4 regions of the Alteromonas sp. P256 genome follow, and region 3 is predicted to be linked to each of the others. Evidence: predicted binding sites of a transcription regulator. Region 3 holds the regulator's gene; each other region holds the start of a gene.
What was found. The regulator MetJ, encoded in region 3, represses methionine synthesis genes. The targets are predictions, from matches to a motif close to TAGACGTCTAGACGTCTA.

Region 1 (3,215 bases), on a different contig from region 3:
TTCGCTGCTTTTTCAATCCCTTCTTTAACACCACCTTGCAGTATTAAATAAACCACGCCAACAACAACTGCCATATAAGCAAAAATAGACGGCGAATTGATGAAAATTCCAAACGTGTCGGGGTTAGCCAACAGATCTAGATTACCGCTCACGGCTTCGTATAAATAACCGAAAATCCATACGGTGATCACCATATAAAACACGGCAATCATAAATGGGGTAGCAATGGCTAGCCACCCTGCAAACTTCCACTTTGGACTGTTATTGCTAATTGCGCTGTAGGCGCCCAATGGATCTTTTTTAGCATGACGACCCACGGACATTTCAGCCATCATCACAGGTAAGCAAATGGCAAAAACGAATATGGCATACATTAATAGAAATGCGCCCCCGCCATTTTTTGCTGCCCCTACTGGAAAGCCAACCAAATTACCAATACCAACTGCAGAACCTGCAGCTGCCAAAATAAAACCTATGCGCGATCCGAACTGTTCTCTGGCCCCGCTCATATCCCTTCCTCTTGTTGAGTTATTGTTATGTTTATTAGGATGGTATGTTTTGAAATGACTCGCAACGGCGTCAACGCCCAGTAGTTCTGACCATTTAAGAGTATTGTAGACTCTCAAGGCCAATCAATACGCTGCACCATACCCAAGAAAGTATGGTAACAGCAGTGTAATAAAAAGTCTTGATGTTGGACTCAACGAAATAGTAACAAAGCGTATTACCAAGTTACCACTTCACCGTCCCAGTCAATAAAATGGCAAGGTTGGTCGCGATCTAGCTTAGATACGTGGGTAAATAGCTTATCGGCTGTAAAGGCTGGCGTGAACAATTTCTTCTCTGCCACGTTTTTCTGAAAGGGTTTTGACAACTCGGTGTCTACTGTACCGGGGTGATAACACACCAGCATGGCATTTTTCACTCGACGCTTGTATTCAATGGACGCGGTTTTAACCAGCATATTAAGTGCAGCTTTAGAAGCGCGGTACCCATACCAGCCACCAAATCCATTATCAGATATGCTGCCAACCCGAGCGCTTAAGCAAACGACAGTGGCATGGCTTTTATCCATTATGTTCACTAGGTGCTTAAGCCACAGAGCAGGAATAATTGAATTCACGGCAAAATAGGAAGCCAGTGCGCTTTCGCTCATATCTTCTAAACGCTTCTCAGGGTTTACTCCTAAGTCGTCGTCTTTTAATACGCCTGTCGTCACAACCACATTATTAAGCTTGACGTCTTGGCTTTTCAACTCCTCCACAAAAGCAGAAATACTTGCTTCATCATGCTCGGCAATGGCTTTCGCGGTGACATTGTCAGGCCAATTACTGTCTTTAAAACCACTTCGACTCACCGCAATAACCTCATCGCCATTATCTGCAAATCGACTAACTAACGCATTACCGATGCCGCCTGAGGCTCCAATTATTAGTGTTTTACTTGTCATTGGGCTCTCCTGGTATACAGCGCTCGCAGCTGCGCTTTTTGCCTGTTAATAAATAAGAAATTGTGTATCTGTGTTTTGCAAAAATGTTGTAAAACCCGTCGGCAATAATGCGAATGCCTGGCCAACGCAAAGGCGCATAAAGCCAACCAACGCCTACTGCTTTCCACGCTTCATGGGTAACATCTAAGCCAGTTATCAAGGTTCCATCCTCTCGAAGTGCATGAATTCTTGCATTCAATGCATGCCAATCTAGTGTGGGGTAACGCTCACTAAAATCTGGCTCTTGTATGTCAACGAGTGTTAATCGATTGTGCTTGTCTCGCTTTCTCAAGTGCTTCATTTCAGTCATGCAAAGCGGACAATAGCCATCATAAAAAATAATCACTACAAAACCTCAAGTTAATTGGAGACGTACTAAAGCGCACGCGGTATGTATTTTTGTATTTGTTATTCGTTTATACGCTAAAAAAACATGCTTGGATGACTTGAGTTAGACGCAGGTGGAACCCACACTACAGTTATTGAAATTGAGAGGTTTAATCATGGCAAATTTACAGGTCGCCACATTGGCAGGCGGATGCTTTTGGTGCATAGAGTCAGCGTATAATACCGTTGAGGGTGTGGAAAAAGCGATATCGGGGTACGCCGGCGGCGAAGAGCCGTCCCCCTCTTACCAGTCGGTTTGTGGTGGCAGTACCGGACATGCTGAGGTGGTGCAAGTTACCTTCGATGCAGACACCATTGGCTATCGTGAAATACTGGAAATCTTTTTTGCGCTGCACGACCCAACTCAGCTTAACCGTCAAGGTAATGATGTGGGTACGCAGTATAGAAGCGCGATTTTCTATCATAACGAAGCGCAAAAAGAAGAAGCGGAAAAAATAATTGCTGAAATTACCGCTGAAGAAATTTGGCCTAATCCCGTCGTAACCGAGGTGGTAGAAGTGAACAATTATCACCCGGCCGAAGACTACCATCAGGATTATTTCAAAAATAATCCGCAAAATCAGTATTGCTCGATGGTGTTGGCACCCAAACTGGCAAAGTTTAAAAAGACATTTGCATCGCGACTTCGAAAAGACGTTTAAATAAGTGTCTAACAATTAAACCGTCTAATAACCTACACGCTTAATAGACATAAAAGGGGCAATCATTACCCCTTTTTTATTGCTACACAAAATCTATAAGATTGGCGAAATTAGATACCCTTCGCTTTTGATGCATCCGCTGTTATTACGCGCTATTCATCAACCTTAGACAATCAATTGATTTAATCTACCGCTTTTAATCCACCGCTTTTAATCCACCGCTTTTAATCCAACGTCGGCTATTGAAACCAAGCGTCGTTAAGTGGCACCGAGAATAACAGCGGCGCCAGGTCTTTGTACTTTTCCTCATCTGCTTTGCAAGAGGCATTTTTAAGGTAATTCTTTTCCCATGGGTCATTAATAATCCACAGAGTATTTTCTAGGGTCACGAGCCCTTCCATTGACGCATTATCCATCACGTAATCTTCGCAGGCTTCTGTACCTTTCACCATAAAGGTAACGGGTACTCGTAGTGTAGGTTGCTCACCTATCACATCTATTATCCATAACTCGTCATCGTTTCTCGCCGCAGCAATCAGAAAAGCGCGGTCATTAACCTTGTGTAGCGTCAATCCGTTAATAGGGTGATTGCCCGATGGAAACTCAGGTAATAAAAGCGCGGGTTCTTTAACTACGGCAAAATCTGTCGTTGAAAAAAAGTTGTCATCAACGTTTAC
Region 2 (3,215 bases), on a different contig from region 3:
CTGGCAAAGTTTTACCTACTTTTTCAAAGGTTTGCTCAACAGCAAAGGCCGCCGCTTTGGCATTGAGCGTATCAAAGATGGTTTCAAGCATAATGAGGTCAGCACCACCTTCAATGAGTGCTTCGGTAGACTCGCTGTACGCTTTAACTAATTCGTCAAAGGTTATGTTTCGTTTGCCCGGGTCATTTACATCTGGGGATATTGATGCAGTGCGGTTGGTAGGCCCAAGTACGCCGGCAACGTAACGAGGCTTGTCCGGTGTTTTTAGACTGTATTGTTGCGCAGCTTTCTTAGCAAGCTTCGCGGCTGCCACGTTAATATCACGAGATATAGCCTCCATGTCGTAATCGGCCATGGCGATGGTGGTAGCATTAAACGTGTTCGTCTCAATAATATCAGCACCAGCGTTTAGATAATCGCAGTGAATCTGGTAGATGAGGTCGGGCTGAGTTAATACAAGAAGATCGTTGTTCCCTTGAACATCGCAATGCCAATCGGCAAATTGGTCGCCGCGATAGTCATCTTCTTCCAGTTTATGGCGTTGGATCATCGTGCCCATGGCGCCATCTAGAATTAAAATTCTTTCTTTTGCGGCACTGGCTAAACTAGCTCGTGCTTTCGAATCTAAATCGTTACTCACGCGTTACCTCTTTGGCTGTGGTTTTTCAGCTAACTGGCTCAAATCGTACGGCGTTGTTTGATAAACGTAATAGTTAAGCCAATTTGTAAACAATAGACTTCCATGGGAGCGCCATTGAACTAAAGGCGGTTTAGTTGGGTCATTGTCAGTGAAATAATTGTTCGGCACCGCTGGATGTTGACCAGCCTGCACGTCACGCAGATATTCATCTTTTAGCGTGTCTGGTTCGTACTCGGGGTGTCCGGTAACAAACACCATCCGTTTGTCTTCAGAAGCTACAATGTAAGCGCCCACTTCCTCTGACTCAGCCACTACATTAAGACCTTCAACACTATTATAAAGTGATGTGTCTATGTGACCGTAACGAGAGTGTGGTGCTGCAAAGGGAGAGTCAAATCCACGCAGTAATTCGTTGTTTGGATCGTTGACATTGTGCTGGTAAACGCCTGAAAACTTTTCGTTTCGAAGCTCCCGCGTCACGCCGTAGAAATGATACATTGCCGCGTGAGCAGCCCAGCATAAATAGAGGGTTGAGTTAACGTGGCGCTGGGCCCACTGTAAAATAGTTTTCATATTTTCCCAATACTTCACCTCTTCGTAATCGAGTAAAGCAAGGGGGGCACCCGTGACAATCAATCCGTCATACTTTTTACTCGCCACGCTGGAAAACTCGTGATAAAAGGCATCCATATGAGACTGTGGCGTATTTTTTGGTGCTTGGTTATCGATGCGAATAAAGTCCACATTGATTTGCAATGGCGTATTAGATAGCAACCTCAGCAACTGCACTTCTGTCTCTATCTTATTGGGCATCAAATTAAGAATACCCACTTCAAGAGGACGAATTTCCTGACTCGCCGCTCTATCCATATCCATAGTGAATATGTTTTCACCTAATAAGACATTCTGAGCAGGTAGTTGCACAGGGATACGGATTGGCATAAATAACTCCAGTCGAAAAATACGGTAACTGTATTGTGGCGAATACTGTGAATATGTCAACATCTTTACGTCTAGACGTCTAAACGAAATGTTGGGAGGAAAGTTGAGAGGAAAATTGGAAGGGAAGCGTATGAGCGCTAGGTAACAGTAAGCAAGAATAGAAAATATGTAAGCGACATTGCCGCGTCACGGACCTTCAACACAAACGACAAGAGTGACTAAAACTCATTTAGATAGCAGCAATAAAGATTAGCTGCCGGACTTGTGCACCATAACAAGCATCTCGGCTTCGGCACGGGGAATATCGCAGGTTTCAATGATCTCCTCAATCGTCGCGCCTTGTTTGACTAAATCAGCAGCCCGCTGATACAGCTTCAACGATGGATCTTGAAATTTGAGCTCTCGAAGTTGATTGTCCACGTCTTGCTGCTTTTCATCAATACGCTGTAAATGCTGACTAATCACAACGCTTCTAGTCTGAATTTCAGATTGCTGGTTGTTTGTATCATTAACCTGAACGGCCATACTCGACAGCTCCGTTGAGACCCTGACGGTAAGATTTTCTAACAATTCAGTTGTTTTGCGAAGTTTTGTATAAAGCACTATAACAGCGATAATGAGTAAAAGACTGATTACCGCGAGTATACATTCAATCAGTGACAGAGCAGCAAGCTGCAAGTCCATATGCGACACACCTAAATGAGACCGAGATACAAAGGGAAGCTGACGGCACTCGTGCCATCAACTCTACTTTCACTATAAAGTATTTACTAAAGCCTACTCACTAAATACTGCTTAGCTCGTCCCACTCTTCATCGCTTAGCAACTTGTTCAAATCCACTAAGATAAGAAGCTCGCCATCGCGATTACTGACGCCTTGGATAAACTTAGCACTTTCTTCAGTACCTACGTTTGGCGCACTGTCAATTTCAGACGACTTCAGATACACCACTTCGGCAACGCTATCGACGAGTATGCCAACGACCTGTTCATCAGACTCTATAATAACAATACGCGTATTGTCGGTTACTTCGGTAGGCGGTAAACCAAAGCGTGCTCGCGTATCGATAACCGTAACAACGTTACCACGTAGGTTTATTATTCCTAACACATAGTCAGGTGCACCGGGCACCGGCGCTATTTCGGTATAACGCAATACTTCTTGCACCTGCATTACATTAATACCGTATGTTTCATCACCTAGGCGATATGTTACCCACTGAAGGACTTCATCGTTGCTGTCAGTGCCGTTATTTTTCATTTTTTCGTCGCTCATGAACCTGGCTCCCGTACTATGGCGTCTGGTCGTTGCTGCCTAAGCCTTTGTTAAGCATAGATATTAATTCTTCAACGTCAATTAATGCACACATCTTTTCTTTAACCATCCCCGCTAACCAAGGACGTTTACCAGTGGATCCGCGCCATTTGACATCATCTTTTGTTAAATTAACGGTGTTAACTAGCTTATCGCTAGCCAATCCCCAATCGCTTTCTCCCAACATGATCATATATCGATAGTTAAGAGATTCAGCGAGTTCTTCGGTATATTTTTCTGGCATCACCCACTTTGCAGAATCTACTACACTGAGTTTAGACTCTCTGTGCAACATTACACCCATAAACCAGTCAGGTT
Region 3 (3,215 bases):
TTCTCTCTGCGTTTTGCCTGCATTTTGCCTACACTGTTTCTGTGGCTTACTGAGGGCAATTATTAGCTGTCGCCACGCACACCAAGCATATGACAAATTGCATAGCTTAATTCACTGCGATTGAGGGTGTAAAAGTGAAAGTGCTTCACTCCCTCTTTTGCTAATACTTTAACTTGGTCCATCGCAATGTTAGCACCAATTAGATTACGAGTAGCTTGGTCATCAGCATCTAAACCATCAAACATTTTATGCAGCCAACCCGGCACGTGAACATTGGTAAATCCTGCAAATTTCACAAGGGTTTGATAGTTAGTGACAGGAAGAATACCTGGCACTAAGTCTAAATCAACGCCGGCAGCAGCGGCCCGGTCTCTAAACCGCAGAAATACGCTAGTATCAAAGAAAAACTGTGAAATGGCCTCGGTAGCACCGGCTTCTGCTTTGCGCTTCAAATTCAGCAGGTCAAACTGCGCATTGCGAGCTTCAGGGTGTTTTTCAGGGTAGGCGGCAACCGATATATCAAAATCAGCAACCTCTTTGAGTAAGGCCACTAAATCAGATGCATACATTTCAGTGTTATCCATACCTGGCGGTAAATCACCACGTAAAGCAACAATGCGGCGTATGCCTGAATCCCAGTAGTCTTGCGCAATTTGCTTTAATTCGTCTTTACTCGCATCCACACAAGTAAGGTGAGGAACCGCGGCGACGCCGGTTTGTTGCTGAATGCGCTTGACCACATCGTGCGTTCTGTCTCGTTCGCCACTGTTCGCGCCATATGTCACCGACATATAGCTTGGTTTTAGTGGTGCTAAACGCTCAACTGATTTCCAAAGGGTTTGCTCCATGGCTTCCGTTTTAGGGGGGAAAAACTCAAAAGAGACGTCAATGTCACGCAGTTCCGATAGGGATTGGTTGAGCGCATCAATGCCTTGTGCATAAGAAACCATGTCATTTTCTCTCTACTAGCAATATTAATAGACGTTTAGACGTCCAAAATAAAGAATATATGTCTAGACGTCAAGAGGTTTACACTGCTCAATTGACCTTTTCGTGAACTCGTTTAGAATTTCACTTCATAACATAAATAAAATAAGACCGAGTTAGTACTATGGCAGAATGGAATGGTAAATATATACACCCCTACGCAGAGCACGGTAAGAAAAGCGAACAGGTAAAAAAAGTCACTGTTTCAATACCGATTAATGTGCTGAAAGCGTTAACTGACGAACGCACCCGTCGCCAAATTAATAACTTGCGACACGCAACTAACTCAGAATTGCTGTGTGAGGCGTTTCTTCATGCCTTTACAGGTCAGCCTTTACCGAACGATGATGATTTGCGTAAAGACAACGGCAACAGAGTGCCTGCAGAAGCAAGAAGAATTATGGAAGAGATGGGCATTGATCCCAGCGTCGAAAATGAGCCTACCGAAGAATAGGGTAGAGCGAATGCACCCAAATATGGCAGTTTGACGCTGTTATATTTGGGTGCTCAATTCAATAAAGCCGGTTTAATAAAACCAGCTTAATAAAACCATTATCAACACGTAGCGTCTGTGTTTTACACTCGCTTATACGCCTTTTTATAAAGCCTTTTTCTCAAGCGTAATGGCTAAGACTGAGCGTCTTAAATGCCAGCTACCCCAGAGTCTATGGCGGCTTTTGATACGGCATTGGCTATGCGTTCGCACAAGCGCGGGTCCATGGGTTTAGGAATAATATAGTCCTTTGAGAAGCTAAGACTTTCGCTATTGCTCGCGGCAAGCACCTCAGCAGGTACTTCTTCTTTTGTGATGGCGCGCAGTGCTTCAACGGCGGCTACTTTCATTTCATCGTTTATGGCGCTGGCTCTAACGTTCAATGCGCCACGGAAGATAAACGGGAAGCAAAGTACATTGTTTACCTGATTTGGATAATCTGAGCGACCGGTTGCCATAATAAGGTCATCTCGTACCGCATGTGCAAGGTCTGGCCTTATTTCAGGGTCGGGGTTAGAGCAAGCAAACACGATAGGGTTATTGGCCATAAGCGCTAATGTTTCCGGAGGAAGAAGGTCTGGGCCAGACACGCCCACAAATATATCAGCACCATCCATGACGTCTTCTAGGGTTCGCTTGTCGGTGTTGTTAGCAAATAACGATTTATGTGCTGTTAAGTCCTCGCGACGAGTGTGTATCACTCCTTTTCTGTCGAGCATGTAAATACGCTCGCGCTGTGCACCGCACTTTATTAGTAACTCCATACAGGCCACGGCAGCTGCTCCCGCTCCCAGACAGACAATTTTGGCATTTTCGATATTTTTGCCCTGAATTTCTAACGCGTTAAGCATTCCGGCGGCGGTGACAATCGCGGTGCCGTGTTGGTCATCGTGAAAGACGGGAATTTTACAGCGTTTAATAAGCTCTTGCTCTATTTCAAAGCACTCTGGCGCTTTAATATCTTCAAGGTTGATACCGCCGAACGTATCGGCAATATTCGCTACCGTATTGATAAACTCTTCGGTTGTTCTGTGCTTCACTTCAATATCAATAGCGTCGATACCAGCAAAACGCTTGAACAGCAGGGCTTTACCTTCCATTACCGGTTTTGAAGCTAATGGACCAAGATTACCTAAGCCTAAAATAGCAGTACCATTACTGATAACCGCCACTAAATTGCCTTTAGCCGTGTATTTGTATGCGTTGTCTGGATCTTCAGCTATTTCCCTTACTGGCTCGGCGACACCGGGGCTGTAAGCAAGCGCTAAATCATCTACGCTGTCTGCGGGTGTCGATAGCTCAACGCTGATTTTTCCTGGCGTTGGTTTGGCATGATAGTCGAGAGCGCGTTGTCTAAAATCTGACATGTGAAATAGATTCCTTGAGTGTAGGGTTCATGGATATTGCTAGATATTACTAAATGCTTAAAGGGTAGCGCCTACTGGCCATTATTATCAGGCTAGCTTCATTAAATCCGGACTGTTATCCGTGTTATTTATCTGTGTTATTCTTGCTTAAGCGTACGTGATAACACTAACACAGGCCATGGTGGTGTACATATCTGATCAGAGTTACCAAGGCGTGCTCTATTGTGCTATGTAACGACGTTGTTAAGTCATAATTAATGTAGGTGAGAGAAACTCGTTAGACCAGTAAAAGCAGACTATGTTTGTCATTCATACATATTATGTTTATTTTTTGTCTCATATTTCTTCTGTATTTGTACGGCCTTTAA
Region 4 (3,215 bases), on a different contig from region 3:
ATTTCATTGCTTGTTACAACACAATCAGCAACAAAGCAGTTTGGAGTAAAGAAGTAGAGAATAAAAGCACCACTCTTTGCTCAACAATCTTATTATGGCACTGCTTGTCGGCGTCTACGGTATCACGCTGATGCAGTACGTATTTTTCTGGCTACATATTAAATAGCGACTTATTTAGCAGCTACTTATTAATTGGCTAACTATTAAAAGCATAAATAGCCTTTATCTAAGCATAGACAAAAACGCAGGTTACGGAAATGCATTTAAAATACTTAACGCATATTCTTTTACTTTTAAAAACAAAAAGCCCCCGCTATAAATATGCTTTTCGCATTAACGAGGGCTTCTTTGGCGGCGCTGACACGCCTAGTTTATTTTACTAAACCGATGCTTTAAGCGCTTCGGCTTTGTCAGTCGCTTCCCAAGGGAAAGCTTCACGACCAAAGTGACCGTAGGCCGCAGTTGCTCGGTAAATTGGACGCTCAAGGTCTAACATCTTAATTAGGCCGTACGGGCGAAGGTCAAAATGTTCGCGCACTAGCGCAACCAATGTTTTTTCATCAACCACGCCGGTACCAAAAGTATCGATGCTGATAGAGGTAGGCTGCGCAACGCCGATAGCGTAAGAAATCTGAATTTCACAGCGTTTTGCTAACCCTGCCGCTACGATATTCTTCGCTACATAACGTCCAGCATACGCGGCACTGCGGTCAACTTTTGATGGATCTTTACCTGAGAATGCACCACCACCGTGACGTGCCATACCTCCGTAGGTATCAACAATTATTTTACGGCCTGTCAGCCCGCAGTCGCCCATTGGGCCACCAATGACGAATCGACCGGTTGGGTTAATATGAAATTGGGTATTTCCATCAATCCATTCGCTTGGTAGAACCGGTTTAATTATCTCTTCCATGACTGCTTCGCGAACGGTTTCAGTAGACACTGAGTCGCAATGCTGTGTTGATAACACTACTGCATCAATGCCAACAGGCTTGTCATTTTCGTATTTAAACGTGATCTGGCTTTTCGCATCAGGACGCAGCCAATTAAGCTTGCCCGATTTGCGTACTTCAGCTTGCTTTTGTACTAAACGGTGCGAGTAAGTGATAGGCGCTGGCATAAGCACGTCGGTCTCGTCACTTGCGTAACCAAACATTAACCCTTGGTCGCCTGCACCTTGCTCTTCTAAGCTAGCGCGGTCTACACCCTGATTAATGTCTGGAGACTGCTTACCAATAGCGTTAAGTACAGCGCACGAATCGGCGTCAAAACCCATATCTGAATGAGTGTAACCAATTTCTTTCACTGTATTGCGAGTGATTTCTTCAATATCAACCCACGCTGAAGTGGTAACTTCACCACCAACCAAAACCATACCTGTTTTTACATAGGTTTCGCAGGCAACACGTGCCCGAAAGTCTTGCTCTAATATAGCGTCAAGCACTGCATCAGAAATTTGGTCAGCGATTTTATCCGGATGTCCTTCAGAAACCGATTCAGAAGTGAATAGATTCGTGGCCATGTGTACTCCGTTTGCATTTAATTATCGAAATTATTTGTATTGTACTAAATCAAGTTATAAATACCAGTCTTTACTTCTAGACGTCTAAAAGTCTTTTGGCTCTAAACCGTTACGATTTGTTGACATTTACTGATCAGATTCTTTTTGTGTATCGCTTTTTAGTTGAGTATTGAAATCGTTCGGGGTCGAGTACTGACATACAAATTTGCGTTTTATCAATGAGCATTTACGTATGTTCTGCGTAATAGACCATTTTTTGTGAGTAGTTTCGCTTTTGGCATTATAAACCCATTGAACTGTGCGGTGGCATGGGTAAGAATAACGCCACATTCAAACGTACATAAAACGCAGAGCTTAAGTCGAATGCGCGACTTACCTCCACGCTCGCTTAGATACGAATTATAACCAGGAGACAACATGCCCTCTCGTCGCGAACTCGCCAATGCTATCCGTGCACTAAGTATGGATGCGGTTCAACAAGCTAAATCAGGTCACCCAGGCGCCCCAATGGGGATGGCCGATATTGCTCAAGTATTATGGCAAGATTTTTTATCTCACAACCCAGCTAACCCATCATGGGCTAATCGCGACCGCTTCGTGCTATCGAATGGTCATGGGTCGATGCTTTTATACTCGCTACTTCATCTCTCGGGCTACGAACTGCCGATTGAAGAGCTGAAGAACTTCCGTCAATTGCACTCTAAAACTCCAGGTCACCCAGAGTATGGCTATGCACCAGGTGTAGAAACCACTACCGGCCCACTAGGCCAGGGCGTGAGCAATGCAGTCGGTATGGCGCTAGCTGAGAAAGTACTTGCAGCCCAGTTTAACCGCGATGACCACGACATTGTTGACCACTATACCTATGCATTCCTTGGTGATGGCTGCTTAATGGAAGGTATCTCACACGAAACGTGTTCACTTGCAGGTACCTTAGGTTTAGGCAAACTTATCGCGTTTTGGGATGACAACGGCATTTCGATTGACGGTGAAGTCGAAGGTTGGTTTACCGACGACACGCCAGCACGCTTTAAAAGCTATGGCTGGGATGTAATTGAAGGTGTAGACGGTCATGATGCTGAGCAAGTTAAAGCGGCCATCGAAAAAGCGCAAGAAAACAGCGCTAAGCCAACCCTTATTTGCTGTAAAACGACTATTGGTTTTGGTTCTCCAAACAAAGAGGGTACTGAGTCTTGTCACGGTGCACCATTAGGTGATGATGAAATTGTAGCAACACGTGAAAAGCTAGGCTGGAAACACGGCGCGTTTGACATTCCTGATGACATTTATGCTCAGTGGGATGGCAAAGGTAAAGGCGGCGAAGCAGAGTCGGCATGGAACGACGCTTTTGCAGCCTATGAAGCCGCATACCCTGAACTAGCCGCAGAATTTAAGCGTCGCGTTAACGGTGAACTGCCTGCTGATTTCAGTGACAAAGCAGATGCAATTATTGCTGAGCTGCAAGCTAATCCGCAAAACATTGCGTCGCGTAAAGCGTCTCAAAATGCGCTGAATGCGTTTGGTCCATTGTTGCCAGAATTATTAGGTGGCTCTGCTGACCTAGCAGGCTCTAACCTAACAATTTGGGAAGGCAGTAAAGGCGTTGAAGCTAACGATGCATCGGGTAACTATGTTTACTACGGCGTGCGCGAGTTTGGTATGTCTGCCATGATGAATGGCATTACGCTAC

Region 1: a site for MetJ is predicted at 1,899-1,916, ahead of msrA (peptide-methionine (S)-S-oxide reductase MsrA). Genes of this name have one in related genera too.
Region 2: a site for MetJ is predicted at 1,647-1,664, ahead of metA (homoserine O-acetyltransferase MetA). Genes of this name have one in related genera too.
Region 4: a site for MetJ is predicted at 1,595-1,612, ahead of metK (methionine adenosyltransferase). Genes of this name have one in related genera too.

The regions. Positions count from the first base shown of each region.
Region 1 is NZ_JAZETM010000011.1:99,419-102,633, reverse strand. Features, by position in the region: gene V7R39_RS15400 (sodium-dependent transporter) at 1-509, opposite strand, end outside; gene V7R39_RS15395 (SDR family NAD(P)-dependent oxidoreductase) at 725-1,450, opposite strand; gene V7R39_RS15390 (thiol-disulfide oxidoreductase DCC family protein) at 1,440-1,835, opposite strand; gene msrA (peptide-methionine (S)-S-oxide reductase MsrA) at 1,993-2,538, shown strand; gene V7R39_RS15380 (hypothetical protein) at 2,778-3,215, opposite strand, start outside.
Region 2 is NZ_JAZETM010000001.1:233,300-236,514, forward strand. Features, by position in the region: gene V7R39_RS01000 (homocysteine S-methyltransferase family protein) at 1-640, opposite strand, end outside; gene metA (homoserine O-acetyltransferase MetA) at 644-1,582, opposite strand; gene V7R39_RS01010 (DUF2802 domain-containing protein) at 1,832-2,266, opposite strand; gene V7R39_RS01015 (chemotaxis protein CheW) at 2,367-2,858, opposite strand; gene V7R39_RS01020 (chemotaxis protein CheW) at 2,875-3,215, opposite strand, start outside.
Region 3 is NZ_JAZETM010000007.1:124,366-127,580, reverse strand. Features, by position in the region: gene metF (methylenetetrahydrofolate reductase) at 63-950, opposite strand; gene metJ (met regulon transcriptional regulator MetJ) at 1,112-1,441, shown strand; gene V7R39_RS12400 (malic enzyme-like NAD(P)-binding protein) at 1,630-2,847, opposite strand.
Region 4 is NZ_JAZETM010000001.1:521,286-524,500, reverse strand. Features, by position in the region: gene metK (methionine adenosyltransferase) at 380-1,525, opposite strand; gene tkt (transketolase) at 1,943-3,215, shown strand, end outside.